Regions from separate parts of the Candidatus Enterococcus dunnyi genome, predicted to be linked through region 2. Evidence: predicted binding sites of a transcription regulator. Region 2 holds the regulator's gene; each other region holds the start of a gene.
What was found. The regulator LexA, encoded in region 2, represses DNA repair genes until DNA is damaged. The targets are predictions, from matches to a motif close to CNAACANNTGTTNG.
Positions count from the first base shown of each region.

Region 1: A5889_RS04215 (YneF family protein) is a predicted target of LexA. The motif match lies at 8,139-8,152, and genes of this name have one in related genera.
Region 3: uvrB (excinuclease ABC subunit UvrB) is a predicted target of LexA. The motif match lies at 2,542-2,555, and genes of this name have one in related genera.

Region 1 covers NZ_CP147246.1:890,188-900,446, forward strand. Annotated here, with positions in the region: gene A5889_RS04185 (PTS sugar transporter subunit IIC) at 1-1,306, opposite strand, end outside; gene A5889_RS04190 (PTS sugar transporter subunit IIB) at 1,374-1,688, opposite strand; gene A5889_RS04195 (LacI family DNA-binding transcriptional regulator) at 1,754-2,764, opposite strand; gene trxB (thioredoxin-disulfide reductase) at 3,038-3,970, opposite strand; gene A5889_RS04205 (ABC transporter ATP-binding protein) at 4,190-5,974, opposite strand; gene A5889_RS04210 (ABC transporter ATP-binding protein) at 5,974-7,725, opposite strand; gene A5889_RS04215 (YneF family protein) at 7,889-8,110, opposite strand; gene A5889_RS04220 (deoxyribonuclease IV) at 8,367-9,260, opposite strand; gene A5889_RS04225 (DUF1801 domain-containing protein) at 9,678-10,133, opposite strand; gene A5889_RS04230 (YdeI/OmpD-associated family protein) at 10,150-10,259, opposite strand, start outside.
Region 2 covers NZ_CP147246.1:253,240-263,498, reverse strand. Annotated here, with positions in the region: gene A5889_RS01255 (4-hydroxy-3-methylbut-2-enyl diphosphate reductase) at 1-85, shown strand, start outside; gene A5889_RS01250 (glucosaminidase domain-containing protein) at 136-963, opposite strand; gene tkt (transketolase) at 1,394-3,388, opposite strand; gene A5889_RS01240 (DUF896 family protein) at 3,487-3,729, opposite strand; gene lexA (transcriptional repressor LexA) at 3,976-4,596, shown strand; gene A5889_RS01230 (dihydrofolate reductase) at 4,640-5,149, opposite strand; gene A5889_RS01225 (thymidylate synthase) at 5,169-6,116, opposite strand; gene A5889_RS01220 (ABC-F family ATP-binding cassette domain-containing protein) at 6,129-8,015, opposite strand; gene A5889_RS01215 (cation:proton antiporter) at 8,085-10,139, opposite strand; gene A5889_RS01210 (hypothetical protein) at 10,166-10,259, opposite strand, start outside.
Region 3 covers NZ_CP147246.1:3,145,929-3,156,187, reverse strand. Annotated here, with positions in the region: gene uvrA (excinuclease ABC subunit UvrA) at 1-91, opposite strand, end outside; gene uvrB (excinuclease ABC subunit UvrB) at 417-2,414, opposite strand; gene A5889_RS14845 (amino acid ABC transporter substrate-binding protein/permease) at 2,769-4,928, shown strand; gene A5889_RS14840 (amino acid ABC transporter ATP-binding protein) at 4,930-5,667, shown strand; gene A5889_RS14835 (SLC13 family permease) at 5,799-6,902, shown strand; gene A5889_RS14830 (rhodanese-related sulfurtransferase) at 6,946-7,887, opposite strand; gene A5889_RS14825 (VOC family protein) at 8,074-8,445, opposite strand; gene A5889_RS14820 (MBL fold metallo-hydrolase) at 8,556-9,365, shown strand; partial or broken gene A5889_RS14815 (IS1182 family transposase) at 9,710-10,259, opposite strand, start outside.

The sequences.
Region 1 (10,259 bases), 640 kb from region 2:
CTTCATCTTGAGTTTTTGCTTCGATTTCTTTTTCCATCATGCTTTTATCAAAGGCTTTAAAGAATGGCAAATAAATGAATCCTGCAACTACGATATTGACGATTGCTAAAACGGCTGCTCGCCAATCCAGGCCTGTCGCCATCATTGCGCCGATCGGTGCCGGCAACGTCCAAGGAGCAATCGCTATTGGATAATTCACTAGATGAAAAACGCCCATCGCTAAATAAGTGATGATTCCCATAACAACTGGTGCTGCAATAAAAGGAATGGCAAAGAAGGGATTCATCACGATCGGCACACCGAAGATCAATGGTTCATTGATGTTGAAAATTCCAGGAACTAACGTGAATTTACCCATCTTTTTACAAAACTCAGATTTCCCGAAAAAGGCCATCAAAAAGGCTAACGATAACGTTGCTCCTGCTCCGCCGATCCAGATAAACCACTGGAAGAACTGCTCTGTCATAAAATGCGGCACGGCAGTACCAGCTGCTGCTGCATTGATATTGGCATTCAAATTTTCATACCAGAAAGGATACAAGATCGGTGTCGCAATGATCATCCCATGGATCCCGAAGATCCAAACGATCGTGATCAACAAAATCGGTACGATCACAGAAAGAACGTTGTCTCCTGCAAAGTAACGAATCGGTGAAAAGACCCACTGAAGTGCACTATTGATATCAAAATTCAAGCCGACTTTGATCACCCAAGCAGTGACGATCACGATCGCACCTGGAATCAACGCTGCAAAAGAGTTGATCACAGATGTGGGTACACCATGAGGCATTTTGATGACCATGTTTCTTTTCACGCAAAAACGTACGACCTCTACGGTAAATATCGAAATAATAATTGCTGTAAATAATCCCCCTGCGCCAAAATTTCCCATCGGCAATACCGTTCCGCTGATCGTCAAACCAGCTTTTTCAGCTACGTCAGCATCGATCGTGCCCGGTGTGATCGCCGCAATCAAAAAGGCTAAAACAGCTAAAACACTAGTAGAAACTTTGTCCAGCTTGTAATCTGCACACAAACTAGATGCAATCCCGATACACACATAGACAGACATGAAATCCATCGTAAAGACCATTGGGATCTTTAGCTGCTCTGCAAATGGGGCAATAAACTCTTTCCAAGCATCGATCGGTAAATTCAGCATAATGATAAACACTGATCCGATGATCGTAACAGGAATGATTACGCTCATCCCATTTCTGACTGCTGTTAAATACCGATTATTTGCAATATTCCCCATCACTTCAACAACTTTGTTAAAGTTGAACTTACTTGCTTTTGTATTCATTTTGTTCTCCCTTCTTTTTTTGAACCGTTTCAATTTTAGTGTAGGAAAATAAAAGATCTTGCTTCTTTTATTTTCCTACAGATTCTTTTACTAAACGATATAAATCTGGAATCCCCATTGGTGTATATAGAACACCTTCAATTGGGATCAATGGAATTCCTTTCGCGTCTGCTTCCTTTTGTAGGTGAGCTTTTCTGAAACTGACTTGAGGTGCTAAAAGCAGCGCATCCCAGTCTTCCTGCTGCATTTTAAGTCCAACTGCTTCTGTTCCTGTTGCCTCCATGTAAAAATCCTCATCACCATTTTTCTTGGCTTCTGCCACTAAATTTTCTGCTAAGATCGAAGAACTCATCCCGCCGCCGCATGCTAATAATACTTTCATAAAATTTCCTCCCCATCATTTTTGAACCGTTTCAATTTTACGATGTAATTATAATATGCAAACGCTTAATTTTCAAGTCCTTTTTTTATTTTTTTTGTTGAATCACGCCAAAGAAGGCTTGTAGGAAGCTCTATAACTGCATTTTGAGTACTATCAGAATCTTTTATTTTTTCAATAAGTAAGGCGCCGATCATTTCACCGATTTGTTGAACAGGTTGCTCAATTACTGTTAATTTTGGCTGTAAAATGTCACTCAGTTCAAAATGATCAAATCCCACAACAGAAACATCTTCTGGAATAATCAATTGCTGCTCATAAATTGCTTGTACAGCTCCAAGCGTCATATAGTAATTCGTGCTGTATAAAGCAGTGATCTCACCTTCAGCCAATAATTCTCCAGCTTTTACATAACCAGATTCTTTTTTATAATCACCGATTTTGACAAGTGAAGAATCATATAATTCCAATTTTTTCATTGCATCTACATAACCATTCAAACGTTCTCTACCAATAAAACGATCTTGGCTTCCTGCTATGATACCAATTTTCTTGTGACCTAACTTAGCCAATTTCTCAACTACAGTGTACGAAGCATGATAATTATCCACCAAAACTGTGTCTGTTTGAAAATCAGCGATCGGTGCATCTACCGCGATGATCGGCGTTCCTTCATTTTTAAATTTGTCCAATACAGCTAGCTTTTCTTCCAAATGAAAAATGACCACACCATCAACCGAACGGGAACGTAAAAATTCTAATTTTTTCTCTAACTTCTGTAGATCATTTTGGTAGTCACAAAGAATCAGACTATAATTATTTTCTTCTAAATAAGATTCCAGATAGGTAACGATCGACGTTGCAAATACATCTGTCAGCGTATTGATGACCACACCAATAGAAAGGCTCTTATTATTTTTAAGTCCTTTGGCAATAATATTTTCTTCATAACCAAGCTTTTCGATTGCCGCACGAATATTATCCATATTCGTCTTTTTTAGCTGGTGTCCATTTAAATACCTAGAAACTGTGCCTAAAGAAACATCCGCTTCTTTTGCGACTTCTCTGATCGTTGCCACGTTATCCCATTCCTCCTCTTTACAACTTACTATCTACATACTAACGAAGGTTCAAAATTATTTCAATCATAAATAGCGTATTGTTAGATATTTTTATTCATTTACAGCCTAGAGAGCGGCTCACTCAAAAAAATATTTACTGTGTTCAATAGATTCCATTTCCATCAGCAGGAAGCCTTAACATTTTTTATCCTTGACAAAAATAGACCTAAGTCAAAATCAAACTTTTGACTCAGGTCCTCGTTGAAGCAACAGTAAAGCTGAATCAGCGACTTATTTTACTTCCTCAACTTCTGCCATATCTTCAATATATTTGTATACTTGTTGTCCTGCGATTCCGCCTTCACCAACAGCAGTGGTGATTTGACGTAATGTTTTCTCACGAACATCTCCGATTGCGTAAACCCCCGGCATACTTGTCTTCATATCTTGATCTGTTTCTATCCAGCCTTCCGCATTCGTAAGACCAGCTTTTTTGAATGGTTCAGTCAATGGGTCAAGTCCAACATAAATGAACACACCGTCCGCGTCGATCGATTTTACTTCATCAGTAACGACATTTCTCAATTGTCCGCCAGTTACGACCATATCATTGCCGGTAATTTCTTCTAAAACGGTATTCCACTCAAATGAAATTTTTTCGTTGGCAAATGCGCGGTCTTGAATGATTTTTTGAGCACGTAGCTCGTCACGACGATGAACAATGACCACTTCTGAAGCAAACTGTGTTAAATAAATTGCTTCTTCTACAGCTGAATCTCCGCCGCCGATCACCAATAATTTTTTATTGCGGAAAAAAGCACCATCACAGACAGCACAGTACGAAACACCGCGCCCAGCAAATTCTTCTTCGCCTTTTACGCCTAATTTACGGTGCTCACAGCCCGTCGCAATAATGACTGTTTTTGCTTGGTAGGTTTTATCATCACAGATCACTTCTTTATAAGTTCCCTGATCTTTGATATCCATCACGATTCCATAAGCATTTTCTGTACCGAATTTTTCTACATTCTCATACATTTTATAGGCTAGTTCTGGACCCATAATAGAATCAAAGCCTGGATAGTTTTCTACCTCTGCCGTATTATTCATTTGTCCACCTGGTGCTCCACGTTCAATCATCAATACAGAAAGATTAGAACGAGACGCATATAAAGCAGCAGTCATCCCCGCAGGACCTGCGCCAATTACGATCACATCATACATAAGTCTTTCAACCTCCGAATTTTCAAGTACATTTACTTTACTACTTAGATAGACGATTGTCTATCTTTCTGCCCGGGCCTATTTTTTCTAGCCAGACATTGCTTTTCTTTCATTAGCATCAACGTTGTCTATTATATCATGCTTCATTCTGTCTTTAAACACTAGATTGAACAATAAAAAAGAAACGGTCAAAATCGAGATATCTTGACCGTTTCCTTATTATCCCTCACCATTTTGCAGTTGATACATATCTGCATACAATCCATTCTTTTCTAGTAACTGCGTATGATTCCCACGTTCTACAATTCGACCTTTATCTAAGACCAAAATGAGATCAGCATCCCGAATCGTCGACAAACGGTGAGCAATCGCGATCGTCGTTCTTCCTTGTCTCATATTAGCCAATCCTTCTTGGATCAAACCTTCAGTTTCTGTATCGATATTCGCCGTTGCTTCATCCAGTACAAGAATTTTCGGATCTGTGACCATCGTTCGCGCAAATGAAATCAATTGACGTTGGCCACTAGAATAACTTGCACCACGTTCAATCACTTTCGCATGATATTTCCCAGGCAACGTCTCAATAAATTTATCAGCTTGAACAAATGTTGCGGCAGCCTTTATTTGTTCATCTGTAATATCAGGATTCAGCATCCGAATATTCCCAGCGATATCTCCGTAAAACATAAACGCATCCTGTAAAACCAAGCCCAATTTTTTACGCAATTCAGGCAATGGATACTCACGAATATCCCGATCATCGATCAAGATTTCGCCTTCGTAAAATTCATAAAAGCGCATCAATACATTGATGATAGAGCTTTTCCCACTACCAGTATGTCCGATCAAAGCCACGGTCTCTCCTGGGTAGGCAATAAAACTGATATGATCCAATACATTATTTTTCCCATCATAAGAAAAACTAACGTTTCGAAACTCGATCTTGCCCTCTGTGATCATGGCATCAGCACTTGGGTCTTGCTGCGGTGTAACTTCCTGATTATCAAAGATTTTAAGGATCCGACTTCCCGCCACCATACCATCTGTAAAAACACTCAAAAAATCCATCATTTGCGTCATCGGATTAAAGAATGCCTGAACATAAGTCACAAAAGCATAAATCATCCCAACTTCTACTGGTGAATGCAGCGCATCATACCCAAATAAGGTCAAAGACAAAGCAATTGCCAGCGTATACAGAAAATTGATGATCGGTCCTAGTAACAATGAATTCGTGCGAATCATCGAAAAACGAGTTCGTAAGTATTCATCATTTGTTTCTTCAAACTCTTTTTCCAAACGTGTTTCTTGTCTAAACTGCTGAATGATCTGCATTCCTGAAATATATTCGTTTAATTTTGTATTCAGTTGACTCAATTTTTCCCGCATGCTTCGGTAAATCCTAGAACTAAATTTTTGATAATACCAAATAACGATCAATAAAATCGGTAAAAAGATCAAATTATATAAAGCAATTTTTCCATTGATCTGAAACATTGCGATAAACGACGAAACAACTGCAAAAATGCCCGTCAAGACCATCAAAAAGACATACCAAAATTCAAACAATGTTTCTGTGTCATTTGTCACACGGGAAACGATCGAACCCGCCGGTGTTTGGTCAAAGTAGCGCATCCCCAGAGTCTGAAGCTTTTCAAACAACTTCACTCGAATATATTGATAGGTTTTTAAGGACGCCATCGAATATAAAAACCATTGGAAAAACCAAATAATACTTTTCACGATGATCCCAAATAAATACAGTCCGGCAAAAAAGAAAATCACTTGATTCGTCGCTGTTTTGGGTGTTAAATAATCATCCATGAACAATTGAATGATTCTGGGCAAAATAATATTGATGACAGCAAGAACCAGTGCAAAGAAAATAGCTGATAAAAAGGTTCGGCGAAAAGGCTTAGCAAATTTAAGCAGCCGTTTTACGATCGTCACTTGTTCTTTTAGCGGTATCGATTTTGTCCATTCTGATTCATATTTTTCTTCCATTAGACGTCACTCCCTTCGATTTTAGCTTCCAGTTGCTGTTTGTCCCACATCCGTTTGTACCAGCCTGCTAAATGTAATAGCTCTTGATGCGTTCCCCGTTCAATGATCTTTCCTTCATCTAAGACGATGATTTCCTTCGCATGCATCACACTACTTAATCGGTGAGCTGCAATGATCGTTGTTTTTTCTTTACGTGCTTCTTTTAAATTAGACAAAATCGCTTCTTCTGTTTTTGCGTCCACAGCAGATAAAGCATCATCAAGAATCAGTAATTCAGGATCGACGATCAATGCTCTAGCAATCGAGATCCGTTGTTTTTGTCCACCAGATAATGACACACCACGTTCCCCAACTAAGGTATCATATCCTTTTGGAAACGCTTTGATCTCATTATTGATAAACGCCATTTCTGCTGCTGACTCTACTTGCTCTTCAGTAAAATCAGGGTTAGCAAAACGAATATTTTCCCGAATCGTCATTGAAAATAGAAAATGATCTTGCGGCACATAACCAATGGAATGCATCAAAGCATCCAATGAATAATCTTTGATGTTGTGTCCGCCAAAGGACACATGGCCTTGGTAATTATCATATTCTCTCATCAATAATTTTAAGATCGTTGTCTTACCTGCTCCTGTTTTCCCAACGATCCCTAAAGTTTCCCCTTCATTTAAGACAAATTTGATTTGCTCTAACGTTGTCTCTTTATCCTTTGGATACTTAAATTCCGCAACTTCGATCGACAATTCTCCTTTAGCCGGTGTCTGAATCGCATCTTTTCGCTCGACAATATGGGATTTGGCATGAAGCAATTCATTGACACGATCATAACTTGCATTTCCACGCTCCAATACATTGAACAAGCGTCCGATCGCAAACATTGGCCAAATCAGCATACCGATATAGCTAATAAAAGAAATCAATTGACCGATCGTAATTGTACCATCCATGATAAAGCGTCCGCCAATGATGATCGTCAGCACATACGAAATACCAATAATCAGTGTGATGAACGGATCAAATAATGCATCTAAAAAATTTACCCGTTTGTTTTTGATGATCGCATCATCGATTTTTTCAGTAAAATCAGCAATGTCTTCCTTTTCTTGACCAAACGTTTTGATAACTTTCATTCCGGTGATGCTTTCCTGTGTTTTATCGTTGATTGTCGAAAAAGCGGCTTGTGAATCACGGAATGCATCGTGCAGCTTAGATCCTAGAATTCTCGAAGTCACTGCTAATAATGGCAATGGAATCAAAGCAATCAGCGTCAACCGCCAATCAACAAACAAAATCATCGCAATGATCGTGGCTCCTCCTGTGATCAATGAATCCGCAAAAGTTAAAATACCAGCACCCGCAACATTTTGAATTGCATTCAAATCATTCGTTGCATGCGCCATCAAGTCCCCTGTACGATAATTTTGATAAAAAACAGCATCCATTTTTGTAAAATGATGAAATAATTGCCGTCTTAAATTTTTTTCAAGTCGGGCAGCGCTTCCCCAAATATGCAAACGCCAAATATAACGAAAAATATATTGTGCTAAAGCCGCTGCCAATAATATACCTACCCAAAACAAAATCGACTGAATCGCTATATTTTTAGCAGCGATTTCATCAACAACGATCCCAATGACTTTCGGCGGAACTAGCTGTACAAGGGCAACCATGATCAATGAAAAAACCCCAATAACATAACTTTTCTTTTCCTGCCTAAAAAACCAACCTAATTTTTTAAATATAGACATGTACATTCTCCTCTTCTAAACTTGCTACTTACCACTCACATCATTTCTCTGTTGTTTTCCCATTATCTATACAACTCCTTTCATTTACTAAAAATAAGTGCAAAAAAACGGGCTAAAAAATCAGCCCGTTGTGCTCTTGAAATCTGAATAGCTTCAAAAGAACCTATTTGTCTCCCTGGTTCTTCATTTGCTGCATCATTTGACGTATCTTCTTCTCAGAAGGTTTTTGTCCCATTGACATCATCATCATTCGTAACATATCCTCATTAACGGGAGGATTCTTTTTGAAATAATCTTGCATATATTTGCGCGCAAGGAAAAATCCGCCTGCTGCACCTGCTAATAAAGCGATAATCGCGATTAACACTACTAAACCTGTTGACATATAAATCTCTCCTTTCTCATAGAAAAGTCAAACAAAAGTTTCTGCACTTTAAACCATTTACGCAGTCAATGCTCTTGTTAGACTCATTATCTCTAATTTTATTGAGGACTTTATCCTCTTTTTAATGAAATTGCTCTCAAGAAATCATTTTACTAGAAAGCAGGTGAAAAGAAAAGCTATTTTACTATATTATTCACAAGAAATTTATGAATAGCCTTTTCTCATATTTGTTGCAGATAAAAAGCCTGCAGCATTTTTATTTTTGTGCTTCTATTTTCTCTAATAAATCTGGATCGAATGTTTGCGATTTTAACATAGCAATCTCATAACCGTAAGGTGCTTTGCTTGTTTTTTTATCTGCACCAACATAAGGCGTTTCTAAAATTTTCGGTAGTTCTGTCAATGTTTCATGATGAACGACTTTGTTCAATGCATCAAACCCGATCGTTCCAAAACCGATATTTGCATGACGATCTTTATGGGAACCCATCGGATTTTTAGAATCATTCACATGAACGACTTTCAAGCGGTCTAATCCGATGATCTTGTCAAATTCTTCCAAGACACCATCAAAATCTTCTTTTACATTATAACCAGCATCATTGATATGGCATGTATCCATCGTTACCGATAATTTTTCATTTAATGTAACGCCTTCGATGATCGTCGCTAATTCTTCAAACGTCCGTCCTAGCTCAGTCCCTTTACCAGCCATTGTTTCTAATGCGATCTGCGGAATTTGCTCTTTCCAAAGCACTTCATTCAAGCCTTTGATGATTTGCTTTAGACCAGCATCGACACCAGCTCCAACATGAGCTCCCGGATGCAAAGTAATTTGTGTGGCACCTAAAGCTTGTGCTCGTTCAATTTCCTGACGTAAAAACTCCGTCGCAAAACCAAAATTCTCTACTTTGATCGTATTACCTAAATTAATGATATATGGTGCATGAACAACGATATTGCTCAAATGATGCTCAGCCATAAATTTTTGACCGGTCTCAATATTCATCTCTTCGATCGGTTTACGGCGCGTATTTTGAGGCGCACCTGTATAGATCATAAAGGTTGTAGCATCATAACTAGCCGCTTCCTCAGCAGCTCCTAATAACATTTTTTTACCACTCATACTCACATGCGAACCTAATAACATAAAAATCCTCCTTAAAATAAAAGCGGAACAAATCGCTTAATCCTGTAGAAAATTAGGAAATTGACTTTAAAACACTTTTTGTTTCACTGACAATTTATCTATTTTCCTAAGGATTGATTTGTGCAGCTGGATAACGATAAAAGCGGAACAAGCCGCTTAGCCTTGACAGAAAAATAGGAAAAAGAAAAGGTGGTGCTCTTTACCACAATTTCTTTTTATCTTTTTTCCGAAAGGCTGGCTTGTGCAGTTGGATAACATAAATGATCAACTCAATTTCTTTCGCTGTGATTCTCAGCAAATGATCAACACTTTCTTACAAATGTCTTGTACTGCCCTACATCAGCTCATCTCTTTCACAGTAAGACCATCCTCTAAAAGAGTACGTGAATCACTTAGAAAAGACAATCTTTTTGCTTCTTAATCTCTGTCCTTTTTTGCTTTGTATAGGTTATAACTGGCAATCCATTCGTCCATTGAGATTTTACTCACCAATTCTCCAATCAACGCATAAGGAATCGTCTTCGTGTTTGTAAATCGAATACAACTTTTTCCCATATTCAGTTTAGTAGGAACAACTTTTTTATACTCTTCTTGAAACCATTGCAGCAATTCTTTATTCCCCATGATTCCCATATGATAAAGAGCGAGGTGCTTTTTCTGTGCTCCAAGACTGATGAAAGGCAATGGTTCATCTTTACGATTCAAATATCCTTCAGGAAAAACACTTAGCGGCACCACATAAGTCGGCATACCATACTGCATCTGTAAGACAAACCCCTCTGGTATATTTTCAGCAATAGTTTGAGCCAACTCTTTATATGCTGCTTGCCATTTCTCCTCTATCTCTTCAATATATTCTTCTATTTGCTCCATAAACGCTCTCCACTTTTTATTTTGACAAAGATTGACGATATAATTCTTTTGATTTAAACCCTTTTTCTAAAATATCAATCATCTCTGCTTTTCTCTTATCCTGTGTCGTTTGCTGTTTTGCACTAA
Region 2 (10,259 bases):
AGCAATATTACCAAGACCTAGAATCAAGGACTTGACCAAAAATCGACAACGACGTTTAGAAGAATTACGCTCAGGAAAACGTTAAAAAAGCAACAGCTTCACATATTCTGTGAAATGCTGTTGCTTTTTTATATACTATACTTGTAAAGTTTGGCCAACAGTGATCAACTCAGCAGATAATCCATTCATTGCCATCAGTTGATCAACAGAAACACCGAAGTTTTCTGCAATCCCCCATAAGGTATCTCCTGAAGCAACTGTGTAAGATTGTCCTGAAATAGTTGCTGTTTCAGTGCTTTGGCCAATCGTCGATTGATCAGTTGCGGTCACCGAAGTTTCAGAGGAGCCCCAATCGTATGCTGTTAATCCATAAGTAGAAATCAACCAATTTAATTTATCTGCATAATTGGGATCAGTCGCATAACGTCCTGTCAAAGCAGCTGTAGCATCCATATAGCTCGTCGTATTGCTTCTCCAAGCACCCGCATAGTGTGCGCTCATAAGAACATTAGCATGGTCCTGGAATGAATCTGCATAAGAAGGATAACTTCTAAATGGTTCGGTAAGAGTGACCCACTCTCCATTTAAATATTCTTTCGTAGGCATGTAGACAGTTTGTCCACCATAGCTACCTTTCACTCCAAATAAATTATAATTAGGCGCCGATGCTAAGCCTGATGTACCGTAGCTACTTTCTAGCAAAGCTTGGGCAATCATAACAGATGCATATAAATCATTCGAACTAGCTACAGAAGCAGCTGAATAACCAATAGAATCAATAAATGCTTGTTGAGAAACCGCTTCTTGTTGTTCATACTCTGTCGCTTGTGCACCTAATGGAAGTAAATTCCCAGCAATTGGTAAAAATATTAATGACGTTCCAATCACCGATGCAGCTTTTTTGCTGTTACGTTGCTTCGCATTAAGTTGATGCCTGCTACTTCTTGTCATTTTCTTGTCCATCCATTTGTTCCTCCTCAATAGAACATCGTACAATCATTCTACTAGGAGTTTTTTTTATAAACAATCATTTAGATTCGAAAAATAGATATTTAAAGCTAGTGTAATCCTGTTGAAATGTTTGTTTTATTATTTTATTGTCATTTGTTTTACATTTTTCACACTGTGTTTTTTATATTTATGACTAATTATTGAATAAAACGCTCACTGATAGCTTTCTGAGAAAAATATTAATAAAGTAGAAAAACTTTCTGCTCATTTCTGTTTTGTTACATTTGTTACACAAACTTGATCAAACAAAAAAGAGACTAAAACATAACTCTTAGAGTTGCGTTTAGTCTCTTTAACTTTTGAAAACGGCAATATCAGAAATCAATCTTTCTTATTTCTCGGAAGTTGACCGTTCTGTCTCAGCCCTTTTTTTATTTAGCAATTATAAGGAGTTGAATTTGGCAGAAACATTTTCTGGTGTGAAACCAAACTCTTTTAAGACTAGATCACCTGGTGCAGAAGCGCCGAAATGATCGATCGTTACCGTTGTACCCTCAGTGCCGACATAACGCTCCCAACCGAATGAAGAAGCCGCTTCAACTGCTACTCGCTTAGTTACTTCTTTAGGGAGAACAGATTCTTTGTATTCATCTGATTGTTTTTCAAATAAGTCGAAACTTGGCATTGAAACAACTGAAACATCTTTTCCTTGTTCTGACAACAATTTTTGCGCTTCGATTGCCAAATTAACTTCAGAACCTGTTGCGATCAAAATACCTTCAGGTTTCGCTCCTTTTTGAGCTGATATCACATAGGCACCTTTTTTAACAAGATCACCTGCATGTTCTTTAGTGCCTTCAATGACTGGTAAATTTTGACGGCTCAATACTAAAATAGTAGGTGCATCTTTTGTTGTCATTGCGATCTTCCATGCTGCAACTGTTTCATTACCATCTGCTGGACGAATAACTTGGACACCAGGCATGCAGCGAATGCTTGCCAATTGTTCCACAGGCTCGTGTGTTGGACCGTCTTCTCCGACCGCAACTGAATCATGTGTCAAAACATACGTCACAGGTGTATGCTGAATAGCTGCTAAACGAACTGCCGGACGGAGATAATCAGTAAATACAAAGAATGTTCCTCCGTAAATACGGCTTCCTCCGTGTAGCTGAATACCGTTCATAGCCGCCGCCATAGCAAATTCACGAACACCGAACCAAATATTGCGGCCTTCATATTGTCCAGGTTCAAAATCTTTTTCAGCAGCAACCATTGTATTGTTTGAGGCCGATAAATCAGCAGATCCGCCCCAGAAGCTAGGAATAGCTTTAGATAGAGCTTGAATCGTTTCTTTACTAGTCACACGGCTTGCTGCACTAGTTCCAACTTCATAACTTGGCAACTCACTATCCCAATTTTCAGGAAGTTCATCTGCAAAAGCTTGTTTGAATTGTTTTGCTAGTTCAGGATGTTCTTTTGTATAGTTCTCAAACATTGCATTCCATTTGTTCTCAGCCTTTTCGCCTTCATCAACTACTGTTTCTTTGAAACGTGCTGCAACTTCATCTGGAACTGTAAAATCTGGATAATCCCAGCCGTACACTGCTTTCGCTGCAGTAATACCTTCTGCTCCCAGGGGTGCTCCATGAACAGCTGACGTTCCTTCTTTAGGTGAGCCAAATCCAATCACTGTTTTCACTTCGATCAATGTGGGTTTGTCAGTCTCAGCTTTGGCTGCTTCGATTGCTTTTGAAATAGCTTCTAGGTCATTTCCATCTTTTACGAGGATATGCTGCCAGCCATAAGCTTCATAGCGTGCACCGACATTTTCAGTGAATGCTTTAGACGTTGGACCATCTAATGAAATATCATTTGAATCATATAACACGATCAATTTACCGAGTTTCATATGACCAGCCATTGAACTTGCTTCTTGAGAAACACCTTCCATCAAGTCACCATCACCGCAAAGTGCATAAGTGTAGTGATCGATCACAGGGAAGCTGTCACGATTATAAACTGCAGCAGTATGTGCTTCAGCCATTGCCATTCCTACAGCCATCGCAATACCTTGACCTAATGGACCAGTCGTTGCTTCAACACCATCTGTGTGATGGACTTCAGGGTGACCAGGAGTTAGGCTTTCCCATTGACGGAACCCTTTCAAATCATCGATAGAAAGGTTATAGCCTGCTAAATGAAGCAAACTATATAACATCGCCGAACCATGACCAGCAGAAAGAATGAACCGGTCTCTGTCAGCCCAGTTTCTTGAAGTTTTAGGATTTACTTTTAAATGTTTTGTCCAAAGTGCATAGGCCATAGGTGCTGCCCCCATTGGTAATCCAGGATGACCTGAATTAGCTTTTTGGATCGCTTCGATACTTAAGGTACGAATGGTATTGACGCCTAATTGATCAGTGTTGTCGAACAAAAAAATCATCTCCTATTTAGGTTTTTTTTACCTTTATTAAATCCATTTTAGCGTATTTCTTTTATGAAAGCAATTACTTTCAGTAAAAAAAACTGAAATTATTTTCTATTATGCAGCCCTTTTTGTTTTTGGATTTTCTTCAATTTATCTGGGGTCACATCTTTTCCTTCTGGGTCTACAACTTTCATTCCTTCGATATGATGACGCATACCGCTGCGGAATGTAGCCAAATATTCTTGTCTAAGTTGATTTTGTTCTTCTTTTTCAATTTCTGATAATCCGCTTTCTTTCGCTTTTTTAGCAAGCTCGTTGATACGGTTCATTTTTTCTGCTGATAGCATTCATTGTCCTCCTTTAATAAAAGGTCATCAAAATTAAGATAGTAATTACATAAGAAATAAGAGTTTACTTTCCATGTCTATCTTATAAGATGTGCTATAAAAATACAACTATATTCTAGATAAAACCATGTTCTCGCCCCTTTTTTCACATTTAATAATACTTTCAACAAAAAACACGAACGCTTGTTTGATTCCTAAAGAATTCTATGGTACACTAAATTTATAAATTGAAAGAAGGTGCGGGTTTTGGTGAAACGTACAGATACAAGACAAGTCGAAGTATTAAAATATATATATGAGCAAGTCGAACTTAAAGGATACCCCCCAACCGTTCGAGAAATCGGAAAAGCAGTAGATCTTTCTTCTACCTCTACCGTTCATGGACATTTAGCACGTTTAGAGAAAAAAGGATTGATCCAACGAGATCCAACAAAGCCTAGAGCAATCGAGTTGACTGCTGAAGGCTTAGAAAAAATCGGCATCAAGCCATCCGTCATTCCTATGTTAGGAGTAGTTACCGCCGGTGAACCAATTCTGGCTGTTGAAGAGGCATCTGACTTTTTCCCATTGCCTCCTGATTTACAATCCGAAGAAAATTCCCTATTCATGTTGACGATCCGCGGAGAAAGTATGATCAATGCGGGAATACTAGACGGCGATCAAGTCATCGTTCGTAAACAAAGTGCTGCAGCAAATGGGGACATCGTTATTGCGATGACGGATGAAGATGAAGCGACATGCAAACGGTTCTTTAAGGAAACAGACCATATTCGCCTACAACCTGAAAATGACGCATTAGAACCAATTATTCTGCCTAATGTCAGTATCCTTGGTAAAGTTGTTGGTTTATATCGCAATCATATTTAATAAAAAAGTTAGCAGATCTTTTTATAAGATCTGCTAACTTTTTCTAATTTTCCTGCTCTGGGCAGACTTTCCTTTGATATGTTTCAAATTGATAAGGATAGTGATTCTGCTCGTCCTGCTCACCTGGGCTAAGATTGATCAATGTCCAATCTTCCCAAGAAACTTCTGGAAATACTGAATCTCCATCAAAAGTATGGTTGATCACTGTACGATATAAAACGTCACAGTACGGCAAAAATTCTTCGTAGACTGCGGAACCTCCAGCAATAAACGTAATTCCTGAAAATTCTTGGGCGTAGGCCAATACTTCGTCTATATCATGAACAACAATAACACCAGAAGCCTGATAGTCTTTGTCCCTAGTCATAACGATCGTTTGGCGATTAGGCAGCGGACGACCTCCCATCCCTTCAAAAGTTTTTCTTCCCATGACGATTGTATTATCCTCCGTCATTTGCTTAAAAAATTTTAGATCATTCGGCAGATGCCATGGTAATCGATTGTTCTTTCCGATCGTTCCCTGTTCATCTTGTGCCCAGATAGCTGCTAACATAAGGTGCTCCTTTCAAATCTTAGACGGCGATAGGTGCTTTGATTGCTGGATGAGGATCGTATCCTTCAATCACGATATCTTCCATTTCAAAATCAAAAACAGATTCTTTCTCTTGGTTTAATTTAAGTGTAGGAAATGAACGAAGCTCTCTCGAAAGCTGCTGTTTCATTTGATCAACATGATTTGTATACAAATGCGCATCACCTAGTGTATGAACGAAATCCCCAACTTCTAAGCCAGTTTCATGAGCAATCAAATGAGTCAATAACGCATAACTAGCAATATTAAATGGTACTCCTAGAAAAACATCCCCGCTACGTTGATATAATTGACAGCTTAATTTACCATCATTCACATAAAATTGAAACATGGTATGACAGGGTGGTAAAGCCATTGACGGTACATCTTCTGGATTCCAAGCAGAAACGATCAATCGACGAGAATCCGGTGTTGTTTTGATCATCTCAATGACATTTTTCAATTGATCGATAAATCCACCATCTTTTGTTTCCCAATGCCGCCACTGTGCGCCATAAATATTACCAAGTTCTCCATACTTAGCTGCAAATCCGTCGTCTGATACGATCTTTTCACAAAACGCTTTATGTTCAGCCTCATAGCTTATTTTGAATGCGTCATCCACTAAAACTCTACGACCAAAATCAGTCATATCCGGCCCTTGATAGTCTTCACTTTTGATGTATCGCTCAAAAGCCCATTCGTCCCAAATATGATTATTGTGCTCCAATAAGTAACGGATATTCGTGTCTCCTTTTAAAAACCACAACAACTCACTTTTGATCAAGCCAAAAGGAACTCGTTTTGTCGTAAGCAATGGAAACCCTTGGGATAAATCAAAACGCATTTGATGACCAAAAATACTTTTGGTTCCAGTTCCAGTCCGGTCTTCTTTTACATGACCCTCTTCTAAAATTTTACGGCCCAGCGCTAAGTATGCTTCTTCCATCGTTATTGCCTCCTAATTTTCTGCAAATTCACTCAAATATTCCCAACGTTCCAATTTTTCTTCCAATTGTTGTTCAACAGACGTCAATTCTGCCTGCAACTGCTGAAGCTTTGTGAAATCATCTCCTTGGTGATTCATCTCTTCTCCAAGTTGAGCTGAACGATTTTCTAGTTCACTGATTTCAGTTTCAATTGTAGCCCATTCTTTTTGTTCCATATAGGTCAATTTTACTTTTTCTTTTTTTTCGGTCACTTGAACTTGTTTCGGCTCAGATTTAACTGTTTTTTTAGCAGATTCCTTATTTTGTGTCAAGTAATCACTCATCGAACCAAAATACGTACTTATCTGCCCTTCTCCTTCAAAGACAAGTAGTTTTTCCATTGTTTTATCAAGAAAATAGCGGTCATGTGATACGGCAATAACTGCACCTTTGAATGTACGAATATAATCTTCTAAAATTGTCAATGTGTCGATATCTAAATCATTTGTCGGTTCATCAAGCAGCAAAACATTTGGCTGTCCTATCAGTAGCTTCAATAAATACAAACGTCTCTTTTCTCCACCGGAGAGCTTACCTATGATGGTGCCATGCATAAAACGCGGGAAAAGAAATTGTTCAAGCAGTTCAGCGACTCCAATGCTGCTACCGTCATTTCTTTGTACCTGTTCAGCAGCTTCTTGAAGATACGCAATCATCCGCTGATTTGGGTCCATGGCTTCATTTTGTTGGGTGTAGTATGCTAATCTCACTGTTTCACCGATCGAATAGAGACCACTATCTAAAGGTAGACGTCCAGCTAAGATATTTAACAAAGTTGATTTTCCTGCGCCATTTTTTCCTGTGATCCCAACGCGGTCTTTTGCCTGTACTAGAAGGTCAAACTGCCTTAAAATAACCTTCTGTTCAATTGAATAATTTCCGTCTTTTATTTCAAGTACTTTTTTCCCAAGCCGCTGTCCAGCGATATCGATCTCTAATTGCCCTTTTTGATTGACCTGATGCAAGTTTTCCTTAAGATCATGAAACCGATCTTGTCTAGCTTGTTGTTTGGTTCCGCGAGCCTGAACTCCTGCGCGCATCCACTCAAGCTCTTGTTTATACAGTTGTTTTCGTTTTTCTTCTTGATCGACTTCGATCCGCTCACGTTCAGCCTTAGCTAAAATATATGCTTCGTAATTTCCTTTATATTCATATAATTGTCCAAATGACAGCTCAAAAATCCGATTGGTTACTCGATCGAGAAAATAACGATCATGTGTCACCATCAAGATGGATCCGCGATAACCATTCAAAAAGCTTTCAAGCCAGCTGATTGCTTCGTAATCCAGGTGATTGGTCGGCTCATCCAAAATCAGTAGATCTGGTGACTCGATCAATACCTGTGCTAAACTAACACGCTTTTTTTGACCGCCGGATAATTCTCCAATTTTTTTATGAAGTGTTTCGATTCCCAATTTTTGTAAAATGATTTTAGCATCTGTATCTGCTGTCCAAGCATCTTCTTTGTTCATCAATTCTTCGGCCTGAGCATATTGTCTTTGAGCAGCTTCACTACTGCCGTCTTTTGCTAAAGCAATAAGTGCCAGCTCGTAACGCTTGACCGCTTGAATAATCGGAGTTTCTCCTTGGAAAATAGCATCCACGACTGTCAATTCTGGATCAAAGAGCTGATCTTGAGAAAGGTAGCCGATTTGATAATCATTTGGTTGCTGAATTGCTTGAACATCACCATCTCCACTATCTTTACCAGCTAATATATTTAACAAAGTAGTTTTACCAGTTCCGTTCGTCCCAATTAAACCAATACGATTTTTTTCGTGGATATGGAAGGATATATGATCAAATAATGTTTTTTCCCCATATGTTTTGGTTAGTTCTGTCACTTTTAATTCTTTCATCTGTTTGCTCACACCCTTTTCATCCTGCTTATTGTATCAAAAATAAACAAAAAAAAGAAGCTTGTTTTCTCACTCAGCTTCTTTTTCTAATTTTTTCGCTAACTTTCTAAATGGGATCGTATTAGAAACATCATTGATCGAATACGATTCTAGTAAATTAACATTTTTTCTAAACTCGTTTGCTTCTATTGAAGATATCTTATCACATAATTCATATTCATCGATCACTTTTCGTTCTTCTTGATAACCAATCAATAGCTCTTTGACATAATTTGATTGAGAATGAACAATAAAGGAATCGATAAATGTTCCATCTTCTAAACGCTGTGCTAATTGTAGGCGGCTATCAATGAAGAAACGGATGATTTCATCGTCATAGACACCTTTTAAATTATCCAAACTCTTTAAAATAACTTCCGTATTTTGTAAGAAAACTTGTCGGACATTTTCTAATTCTTCTGATTGCAGCTCTCGTCTGTCTTCTTCATTTTTACGTGCAAAAAGAAAATTTGGATGAACGAAAAAAGCAACGATTTGCCGGACGAACAACAGCCAAAAACCAATAATTGAAAGAAGCTGTCGCGCAATGGATCGTTCCATTCTAGAAATCAGACGGGCATAAAGGCGATAGCCGTCAACGCCAATTTCTTTTTGACGAAAGCTTTCTTCCAAACCATCACGCTCAATAGAAACGATCAAGGCCCGCAGTTCCTGAACTTCTTGTTTCTGATCAGAAGGTAGTTGACTGGTATACAGTTCTTTTAAGCGGTCTTGGTAATTCTCAATGACCACATTCATTTCTACATGCGGATCTTCTTTGTTGATAACTTTCAGTTTTTCAATCACTTCTTGCAACAAGGTGATTCCTTGAGGATTTATCTCCTCTACTTCTTCTGAATCTGTCAGAAAAGGTAATACTAAGATACCCCCAACTAGTGTAACTAAAATGACACAGGCCGTTATGAATAATAGTAAGGAACGTTCTTCAAACGTTTGCCCATTGATCGTGATCGGTAAAATAAAAATAGTGGCTAGACTGACCGTTCCTTTTACACCGCCAAACGTTAAAATCAACATTTCATTCATAGATTGCCAAAGATTTTTGATTCCTTTTTTTACACTATAAATCAAGACGATCGAAAGGAAGCGCGCAACAAATAACGTTACACTCAAAAGTAAAATGACCAGCATCAAAAAGCTGTTTGAATAGGTCTCGCTATTCCAAATCGGTGAAAATACTTGAGATAACTCGATCCCAAGAAATAAAAAGACTAACGCATTCAATGTAAATGTGATCGTGCCCCAGGTAGTCTCAGACACACTAGAAAGTTCTGCTTCAAATAACGATACTTTTTTGAAAGTCGCAGCTTGCATGACCCCAGCGACTACCGCAGCAATAATTCCTGAAACATTAAACAATTCTGCCACCATATAAGCTAAAAATGGCAGTAATAATTCTAATAATAAATACCCAGTTACATCTCTTGCTGATGCTTTTTCTAATATCATAACTATTTGTCTTTTGATCATCACTAAAATTGCTCCAACGACAGCACCGCCAATACTGGAAACAATCAACATGATTCCCGCATCTGCTGCAGAAAAAGAGCCTGTAAGCAACGCAGCCAATGCAAATTGAAAGGCAGTAACGCCGGACGCGTCATTGATCAGTCCTTCACCTTCAAGAATGTGCATCGCTTTTTCCGGGATTTGAATTTTCCCTGATAATGAACCAACTGCCACGGCATCCGTAGGTCCTAAAGCTGCTCCCAAAGCAAAACACGCTGCAATCGGCAACGCTGGGAGAATTATATGTAAGGCCCAGCCAACACTGATCAGTGTGATCAGCACACCGAAGAATGCTAAAAACAAGATCACACTAAAATTTTTCAGTGTGGATGAAATATCATTTCTCTCACCTTCTCGAAATAACAAAGGTGCAATGATCATTACTAAAAATATTTCTGGTTCAAATACGATTTCATGCCCGATCTCAGTGATTCCGATCAGTACACCCACGATGATCTGTACGATCGGCAACGGAATGATCGGAAAGATACGGTTAAAGACATTAGAAAAAGTAATAGCAAAAGCAAATACAATAATTAAATAGACAAACTCCATCTTGTATCCCCCTTTGACTAATGGTTTTATTGATCGATTTGTTTTCCTAAATAACGAAGTAATTTCTCTTTTTTACAGCTGATTTTTTTCTCAATCAAGCCTAGTTCTTTTTCTCTATCA
Region 3 (10,259 bases), 610 kb from region 2:
CTACAACCATCTTATCTCGCGGAATTGTAACATCTATATCTTTTAAATTATGTGCGCGTGCACCATGAATAACGATTTTATCGTTTGCCATTACTTCTCTCCTTTTTACTTATTGGTCCGATGTCCATTACTTCTAAGCGAATAAATTCGCAAGAGTAACGGTTCTCCTTTTTACTTATTGGTCCGATGTCCATTACCTCTACACGAATAATTCGTAAGAGTAATGGCTCTCCTTTATGATTATTGGTCTAATGATCATTACTGTGAAACACAGCGTTACTGTCATTTTTGTACAGATACTTGCTCGTCTGCAAAAAAAGTATCATTAAACAGTGCATGTCGGTTTTTAGTATAATCGATTCTTATGATTTTCTATTTCCTTGGGCAAAGTTTTCTTATGTTTCAAAGAAATCAGTTTAATCTGCTGCTTTTAGCTCTAAGATCGTATCTCTCAGCGTAGCGGCTGTTTCAAAGTCCAGCGCTTTTGCAGCATCTTTCATTTCTTTTTCCAGTTTCATCAATAAATCTGCTTTTTCCTGACGAGTCATTTCATGGTAAGACTTATCGATCTTGAATGGTTCATTCTTTTCATTGTTCGCCTTAGAAATCGAAATCAATTCCCGAATCTCTTTGATGATCGTTTTCGGCACGATCCCGTGTTCTTCATTATATTTCTCTTGGATCGAACGACGACGAGCTGTTTCATCCATCGCTTTTTGCATCGAATCAGTTATTTTATCCGCGTACATGATCACTCGACCATCTGAATTCCGCGCCGCTCTTCCGATCGTCTGAACAAGAGAACGCTCACTTCTCAAGAAGCCTTCTTTATCAGCATCTAAAATAGCGATCAATGATACTTCCGGTACATCAAGTCCTTCTCTTAGTAAGTTGATCCCGACTAACACATCGAATTCTCCTAAACGTAGATCTCGAATGATCTCCGTTCGTTCCAATGTTTTGATATCACTATGCAGATACTTGACCTTGATCCCTAATTCTTTGAAGTAATCTGTTAGATCCTCTGACATTTTTTTCGTGAGTGTAGTAACGAAAACCCGTTGGTTCTTCGCTACACGTTCATTGATTTCACCAACCAGATCATCGATTTGTCCCATGATCGGACGAACTTCGATCAATGGATCTAGTAAGCCAGTTGGACGAATGATCTGCTGGATCACAGTATCCGTCTGTTCATGTTCATATGGCCCTGGAGTTGCTGAAACATACACGATTTGATGAACATGCTCTTCAAATTCTTCCAACCTAAGCGGGCGATTATCCAATGCACTTGGTAAACGGAAACCATAGTCGACCAGCATTTGTTTTCTTGCTCGGTCTCCATTGTACATCCCTCTGATTTGAGGCATCGTCACATGTGATTCATCAATCACTAACAGAAAGTCATCTGGGAAGAAATCCAGTAATGTATATGGCGGCTCCCCTTCTGAACGACCATCCATGTGACGGGAGTAATTCTCGATGCCGGATGTGTAGCCCATTTCACGCATCATTTCAATGTCATAATTCGTTCGTTGTTCCAAGCGTTGTGCTTCCAATAATTTATTTTCACTACGTAATACTTTTAATCGCTCATCTAATTCTGCTTGAATCTGAGAAATAGCATGCTCCATATGATCTTCATTCGTCACAAAGTGAGTTGCTGGGAAAATTGCTACATGCTCTGTCTCTGCAATTATTTCTCCCGTCAACGCATCCACTTCTCTGATTCGTTCGATCTCATCACCAAAAAATTCGACTCTTAACGCATGCTCATCTCTAGATGCCGGAAAAATTTCAACCACATCTCCCCGAACTCTAAAACGGCCCCGCTGAAAGTCAATATCATTACGCTCAAATTGAATATTGACCAAGTTCGTCAACAACTGACTACGATCCATCTCCATACCTACACGAATCGATACAACTTGTTCACTATATTCTTTAGGGTCTCCCAAACCAAAGATACAAGAAACCGAAGCAACAACGATCACATCATTTCTTTCTAATAATGAGCTTGTTGCTGAGTGACGTAATTTATCGATTTCATCATTGATACTGGCATCTTTTTCTATATATGTATCGCTGGAAGGAACATAAGCCTCTGGCTGGTAATAATCATAATAACTGACAAAATACTCGACCGCGTTATTCGGGAAGAATTCTTTGAATTCACCATAAAGCTGTCCAGCTAATGTCTTATTATGCGCGATGACCAGAGTTGGCTTATTGACCTCTGTGATTACATTAGAAATGGTAAATGTCTTACCTGTTCCTGTCGCTCCAAGTAGAATCTGAGCTTTCTCGCCGCCTTCGATCCCTTCTGTCAATCGCTTGATTGCCTCCGGCTGATCACCATCCGGCTGATACTTTGAGACTAAGTCAAATGTATTGGAGGTTTCTCTTTCTATCATTCAACATCCTCCTCTGAATAATTTACTGGCTGCTTCCATTCAATCATTAGCCAATGACAATAGATACAATTTTCTAAAATCACTACTAGTGAATTGAAGGGAAACCTCTGAAAATATTTTACCATACCGAACATATTTTCGCCACCTTTAGAATATATTGCGTATACGCATTTTTTTACACTTTCAACTTTATTTTCAGATTTTAGCTTCAATATTTTTCACTTTATAATGTAACATTAAGTAACACAGGATGTTAGAAAACGACATTTTTTTAAGTTTAACTTGTTTAATGACTTGTGTTTTACCCTTTTTTTACTATATAATTATTCAATATGTAAATATAGGAGGTATTTTATGAAAAAGAAACATTTTTTGCTTTCATTTATGCTAATGATGGCAAGTCTACTGACATTTACACTTGGACAGTCGGCTCAGGCTGAGGAAAAAACATATAATATAGGAACAGATTTAACTTTTGCGCCTTTTGAATTTCAAGATTCCAAAGGAGAATACATCGGTATCGATGTCGATCTGCTTAAAGCCATTGCAGATGATCAAGGCTTTAAGGTCAATCTAAAACCACTTGGCTTTGATAGTGCCATTCAGGCAGTTCAATCAAAACAAGTTGATGGAATGATCGCCGGAATGAGTATCACAGACGAGCGAAAGAAATCTTTTGATTTCTCAGAACCTTATTTTGATAGCGGATTGCAAATGGCAGTCAAAAAAGGCAACGATAAGATCAAAGCTTATGATGATTTAAAAGGAAAAACTGTTGCTGCTAAAGTGGGAACAGAAAGTGCTACTTTCCTTGAAAAAAATCAAGATAAATATGGCTATACAATCAAAAACTTTGACGATGCTACTGGACTTTACCAAGCACTCGAAAATGGTGAAGCAGACGCAATTTTTGATGACTACCCTGTGTTAGGCTATGCAATCACGAATGGGCAGAAATTACAGTTAGTCGGTAAAAAAGAAACAGGAAGTTCTTACGGGTTTGCGGTAAAAAAAGGGCAAAATAAAGAATTACTTGAAAAATTCAACGCTGGTTTGAAAGACTTGAAAGACTCTGGTAAATATGATGAAATCATTGCCAATTACATTTCTACTGGAAATGAATCAGAGGAACAAGCCGATACACAAATGAAAAAGATTCAACCCAAAAAAGATACTTATGTCATTGCCAGTGATTCAACATTCGCACCTTTTGAATTCCAAAATTCTGATGGTGAATATGAAGGAATCGACGTTGATCTAGTCACACGAATCGCTGAACTCCAAGGATTCAATATTGAATTTAAGTTTATTGGTTTTAGTTCAGCTGTTCAGGCGGTTGAATCTGGACAGGCAGATGGGATGATCGCTGGAATGACGATCACTGACGAACGTGAAAAATCATTCGACTTTTCGACTCCTTATTTCAATAGCGGGATCCAAATCGCTGTCAAGAAAGGCAACGACAAAATTACTTCTTATGAAGATTTAAAAGGGAAAAAAGTCGGTGCAAAAATCGGGACAGAAAGTGCTGATTTTCTTGAAGCAAATAAAAGCAAATATGGTTACTCCATCAAATATTTAGATACAACTGATGCCTTATATAGTGCCCTTGAAATCGGTGAAATCGAAGCAATGATGGATGATTATCCTGTTATCGGTTATGGCGTTGCTCAAAAACAGCCTTTAGTAACACCGATTCCTCGTGAAGAAGGTGGAAAATACGGTTTTGCAGTTAAAAAAGGCAAAAATCCTGAATTGATCCAGATGTTCAATGAAGGGCTTGCCGAATTAAAACGAACAGGTGAATACGATAAAATCGTTGGCAAATATATCAAAGATGCTTCTACGGAAAACAAAGTAGATGAATCAACATTTATCGGTATGATCCAAAATAATTGGAAACGACTATTAAGTGGATTATGGATGACGATTCAACTAACATTGATTTCATTCATTCTTGCATTGATCGTTGGTGTGATCTTCGGATTATTCAGCGCCTCTCCTTCTAAAGCGTTACGCGTGATAGCCACTGTTTATGTCGACATCATCCGTGGAATTCCGTTGATGGTACTTGCTTTCTTCATTTATTTTGGCTTACCTGGAATTCTAGGATTCAATATTCCAGTATTCCTTGCTGGTATCATTACCTTAACGCTAAACGCCAGTGCCTATATCTCTGAAATCGTACGCGGCGGGATCAATGCGGTTCCTACAGGACAAATGGAAGCTTCGCGCAGTTTAGGACTTTCATATAACCGGACAATGCAAAAGATCATTTTGCCGCAAGCAATCAGAATCATGATCCCATCATTCGTCAACCAATTCGTTATTTCATTGAAAGATACAACGATCCTTTCAGCGATCGGGTTGATCGAATTATTACAAACAGGAAAAATCATCGTTGCCAGAAATTTACAAAGTACACTTGTTTATTTTGTAATTGCGATGATGTATCTAGTCTTGATCACAGCGTTGACAAAACTAGCAAAAGTCTTGGAAAAGAAGGTGAAATAATATGGCTGAAAAAATTCTAGTCGAGCATTTAGTAAAAAAATATGGTGATAACACTGTTTTAAATGATATTAATGTTTCTATCCAAGAAGGCGATGTTGTTTGCGTGATCGGTCCTTCCGGTTCTGGTAAAAGTACTTTCCTTCGTTGTTTGAATCAACTGGAAGAAGCAACAAGCGGCGATATTATTATTGACGGAGCAAACTTAACAGATAAAAATACCAACATCAATAAAATACGTCAGCATATAGGTATGGTGTTTCAACACTTCAATTTATTTCCACATTTATCGATCATGGAAAATATCACATTAGCTCCTACTGATCTAGGTCGTCTTTCTAAACAAGAGGCGGAAGAAAAAGCCATCCAGCTTTTAGAAACTGTGGGTCTCGCTGATAAAAAAGATAGCTATCCAGAATCATTATCAGGTGGTCAAAAACAACGTGTTGCAATCGCTAGAGCTTTAGCGATGAACCCAGATATCATGCTATTCGATGAACCAACCTCGGCCCTTGATCCAGAAATGGTCGGCGATGTATTAAACGTTATGAAAAAACTTGCAAAACAAGGAATGACGATGGTGATCGTTACTCATGAAATGGGCTTCGCTAAAGAAGTAGCAAATCGTGTGATGTTTATCGATGGCGGAAATTTTCTAGAAGACGGGAGCCCGCAACAGATCTTTGAGAATCCTCAAAATGAACGGACGAAAGATTTCTTGGATAAAGTTCTAAATATTTAAGACTAACTAAAAAGACATGATTTGAATGATTCAAATCATGTCTTTTTTAGTTTAGATATTCTTTTCTTGATAAATCTCCTATTCTAACGTAAATTAAAAAAGAAGTTATTTTTGAAAGAAGGCTGCCGTCCATGAAACGCATTTTCTCTTTTTTTATGCATGATCTACTATTTTCTATCTCCTTTCTAATAGCACTCATTAGCTGCTTTTTCGGTACATTTTCAATTGAGTCGATCGATTTTAAAGTCATCGTTTGCCTGTTTGGTCTAATGCTGCTTGTCGCTAATATTGAAAAGCTTGGTGTTTTGACCTATCTCGCTGAAAAACTGATCGATCTATCGACTACTACTCGTGCTCTCATTAGAAATATCACACTCCTGGCTTTTTTTAGCTCTATGTTATTAACAAATGATGTCGCTATTTTAAGTCTAATGCCGATCTACTTGACGATCACGAAAAAAGTTTCGGATATGGGCCATAAGATGACTGGTGCTGTTCTACTGATCATCGCAGCAAATTTAGGCAGTAGTTTCTTCCCTTTTGGCAACCCGCAAAATTTGTTCCTATTTTCCTATTACTCATTGACTGTTGGTACATTCTTCAGTTGGGCTTCTCTCTTGCTGCTTGTATCGTTCAGCTTCTTATTTCTGTCCTTTTTTTGGATCAAAAAGACCCCTATTCCCAATCAAGAAGAGCCGCTGCCCTCGATCGATCAACGCAAAACCAGTTATTTAAGCTTGATCGGATTAGTGATTTTGGTTGGCGTCTTCGATCTGTTTCCTTATTATATCGTCATTCCTATTGCTGTTTTGCTTCTTTCGATGTATGATTTCAGCAGTTTGAAGCAAGTTGATTATCGGTTGCTAGCTACGTTTATCTTTTTCTTTATCGCTGTCGGTAATTTTTCTCAATTGGAAACTATTTCTCTATTGATCAAAAAACAGTTCACAACAAGCTCAGCTACGTTTTTTGGCAGTATCGCAGCTAGTCAGCTTATCAGTAATGTTCCGGCTGCTATCCTTCTCGCTCCATTCACTACTCAAACCCAAGCCCTGTTCTTCGGAGTCAATATTGGCGGCTTAGGAACAATCATCGCCTCTTTAGCTAATCTGATTGGGTTTAAAATTTATAAGCAATATTATCCAAATCAAGGAAAACGATTTTTACTAACGTTTAGTCTAATCAATCTGATTTTTCTACTTGGATTTATTGTCGTCTTTTATTTTACTCTATAAAAAAACAACAAAATGACAATCATTTTGTTGTTTTTTTCAATTTCTAATTAGCAATTGCTTCCAAACGTGCTGTTACTTCTTGTTCTGTCAAATGATTCTTCGCTACATAGCGATTAGCTGGATGATGACGGCATTCATCTGAACAGCTGCCAAGATATTTAGCTTCATTTTCTTCTGAAGCTAAAATTTGTTTATTACAGAACGGGTTAGCACAGTTGATATAACGTTCGCAAGGTGTTCCATCAAACCAGTCTTTACCGATGATTTTTTTATCGACATGATTGATTTCCACACTGATGCGTTCATCGAAAACGTACATTTTTCCATCCCATAATTCACCCTGTACTTCAGGATCTTTTCCATATACAGCAATCCCGCCATGAAGTTGTGAAACATCTTCAAATCCTTCTTTTAGCATCCAGCCAGAAAACTTCTCACAGCGGATTCCGCCCGTACAATAGGTTACGATTTTTTTATCCATAAATTGCTCTTTATTTTCTCTGATCCATTGAGGCAGCTCTCTGAAATTACGGATATCAGGGCGAACGGCACCCCTAAAATGTCCCAAATCATATTCATAGTCATTTCTAGCATCGATCACAACAGTATTTTCATCAAGCAAGGCTTCTTTAAATTCCTTAGGCTCCAAATATTTACCTGTTAATTCTAACGGGTTCACATCCTCTTCTAAGTTTAAAGAAACAAGCTCTTTCCTTGGACGGACAAACATTTTATGAAATGCCATCTCTTGTGCTTCATCGATTTTGAAGTAAGTATCTTTGAATCGTTCATCCGCAAGCATTGCTTTCATATAAGCATCTGTGTCAGCGATCGTTCCAGAAAGTGTACCGTTGATTCCTTCTGATGCAATTAAGATTCTTCCTTTTAAATTTAGTGAATTACAAAATGCTAGATGTTCTTTCGCAAATTGTTCTGGATTTTCTAGTGGTGTATATTTATAGTAAAGTAATACACGATAGTCCATTCTTATCTTTCCCCTTTTTGTACAAACTGTTTACAAGACAGTCCTTAATTTATCTTCATACCTATTAAGTATATAAAAAAAGAAAGCGAAAAATCGAGATATTTGCTTGTGTATTAATGTACAATATAAAAGCTTTGAAACATGGCTTCTTCAAGCATATTTCAAAGCTTCAATACTTACTTATCATTATTGTCCAGAAACAGCAAAATAATTTTCGTCATTATCCGCAAAATTAAACACAAGTCCTGTCGGCAGTTGAACCATCTCGCCTACTCGAACACCTGCATCTTTCATTTTTTTATACAAATTCACAATATCATCAGAGAAAAACATCAATGAAGGCGTATTGCCTGCAACTTCTGGCGAATGTTTTTGAATAAATTCCAAATCATACAAAACTATACTAGTATCTGCATCTTCACCTGGTGACACTTCCACAACCAAAGTTCCATCAACTGCGTCTCTTTCCTTCTCTACAAATCCGATTTTTTGCCAAAATCGGCTTGATTCCTCGACATTTGTTACATATAACATGATTTTAATTTGATTAGTAAACATTATTGAGCTCCTTTTCTAGATAGCAATTATTCCACTTCTATTATATACTTTATTACTATATCTTATACCAAGGTTTATGAAAATAATTTTGCTTTAAAAAAGGAGAAAAAATGAAATTGACTGTTTTGGTAGACAATAATGTTTACATCGATCATTACTATTTGGGCGAGCCTGCATTGTCTTTTTATCTAGAAGATGGCAATGAAAAAATCTTGTTTGATACAGGCTATAGTGATGTTTTCATAAGAAATGCTGAATTACTAAATATTGATTTGAGTCAGATAACGAAGCTGGCTTTATCTCATGGACACAATGACCATACTGGCGGACTCAGCCAAATAACAGATTTATTTGACCAGAAAAAACCACAGCTGATTGCTCATCCTTTAACGTTTTTTCCTAAAAAAGAACAGGATTTGGCCATCGGCTCCCCAGTAACTATCAAAGATTTAGAAAGAGAATATGAGCTGCTTTTAACAAAAGAGCCTGTCAAGCTTTCACCAAATATTACTTTTCTTGGAGAAATTCCTCAACTTGTAGATTTTGAACCTCGGCTTCAGGTGGGCGAAACAAAAATCACAGATACTTTTGTTCCCGATTATGTTTTTGATGATTCTGCTTTAGTTTTTGAAGGTACTGATGGTATCTACATCATCACTGGCTGTTCTCATAGCGGTATCAGCAATATTTGTGAATATGCCAAACGAGTTACAGGCAATCAAACAATCAAGAGCATTATTGGCGGCTTTCATTTATTTGAAGAAAATATACAATTGGAGCAAACAATCGAGTACTTTAAAAAGAATCAGATCAATACACTATATCCCTGCCATTGTGTTTCCTTTCCTGCAAAAGCAAAAATCCATTACCAACTTCCAATCCAAGAAGTCGGTGTCGGAATGCAAATCGAATGGCAATAAAAGAGGACGGGACAGAAGTGTTCAACTCCAAGAACCAAGTAGGTACTGTGCAACACTGTTTATCTGCGACGAGTCTTTGACGAGAAAGCATCAACTCGTTCCTCGTTGTGTTTCACAGCAATTTCAGCTTATTTCCAAAACCTTCAACTCTTAGTGCTTTAGCACTTAGAATGTTGCTAGCTTCACTTTGTTCTTTGAACAATAGTCAAACTGTATGCGTTAGCTGATGTGATCGAAGTGAAGCATAGTAGTTACTTCTGCTTCTACCGTTTATTCGTTTTAAAAAGGACCAGGATATAACTCTACGAGTTATATCTCAGACTGTAGACAAATACGTTCAACATTCAGAAAATAGAGTGTTGAGCGTATTTTTTTATCTTAGTATCAAAATCAAAGCAAAAAAATAAAGGCATTCGCCTTTCTCTAGCCCCACAGGGCTAATTTCTTTAAATTCATTGCAGCAAAAATCAGTCTCGTATGCACTGCGACTTTTTCCAAGGTTCGGTATTTTGTCCAACGCATCCCATGCTTCTCTTTTGCATCGGCAAACACTCTTTCAATAGTTTCTTTACGTTTGCGGTATGTTTCTCGATTGAAGGAAGTATGACGAAGATGTTCTGCATTCTCCAACCCAGCTTGCCAAATATGACGGGTCACTACTTTTTGATGATTTTGACTTCTTGTGCACTGCTTCAATTGCGGACAATTCTGGCAAATGTAAGATTTTGACTTATATTCACGGTATCCCTCTCGAGTAAGTGTAGAAAAATGTAAGGGTTGATTTTCAGGGCACAGGTAACAATCGTAGTATTCGTCATAGACAAATTGATTTTTGGCTAGTAACGTTCGATCACCTCTAGGTCGTGTATAAGGAAGAACAGGGTGAAGTTTTCT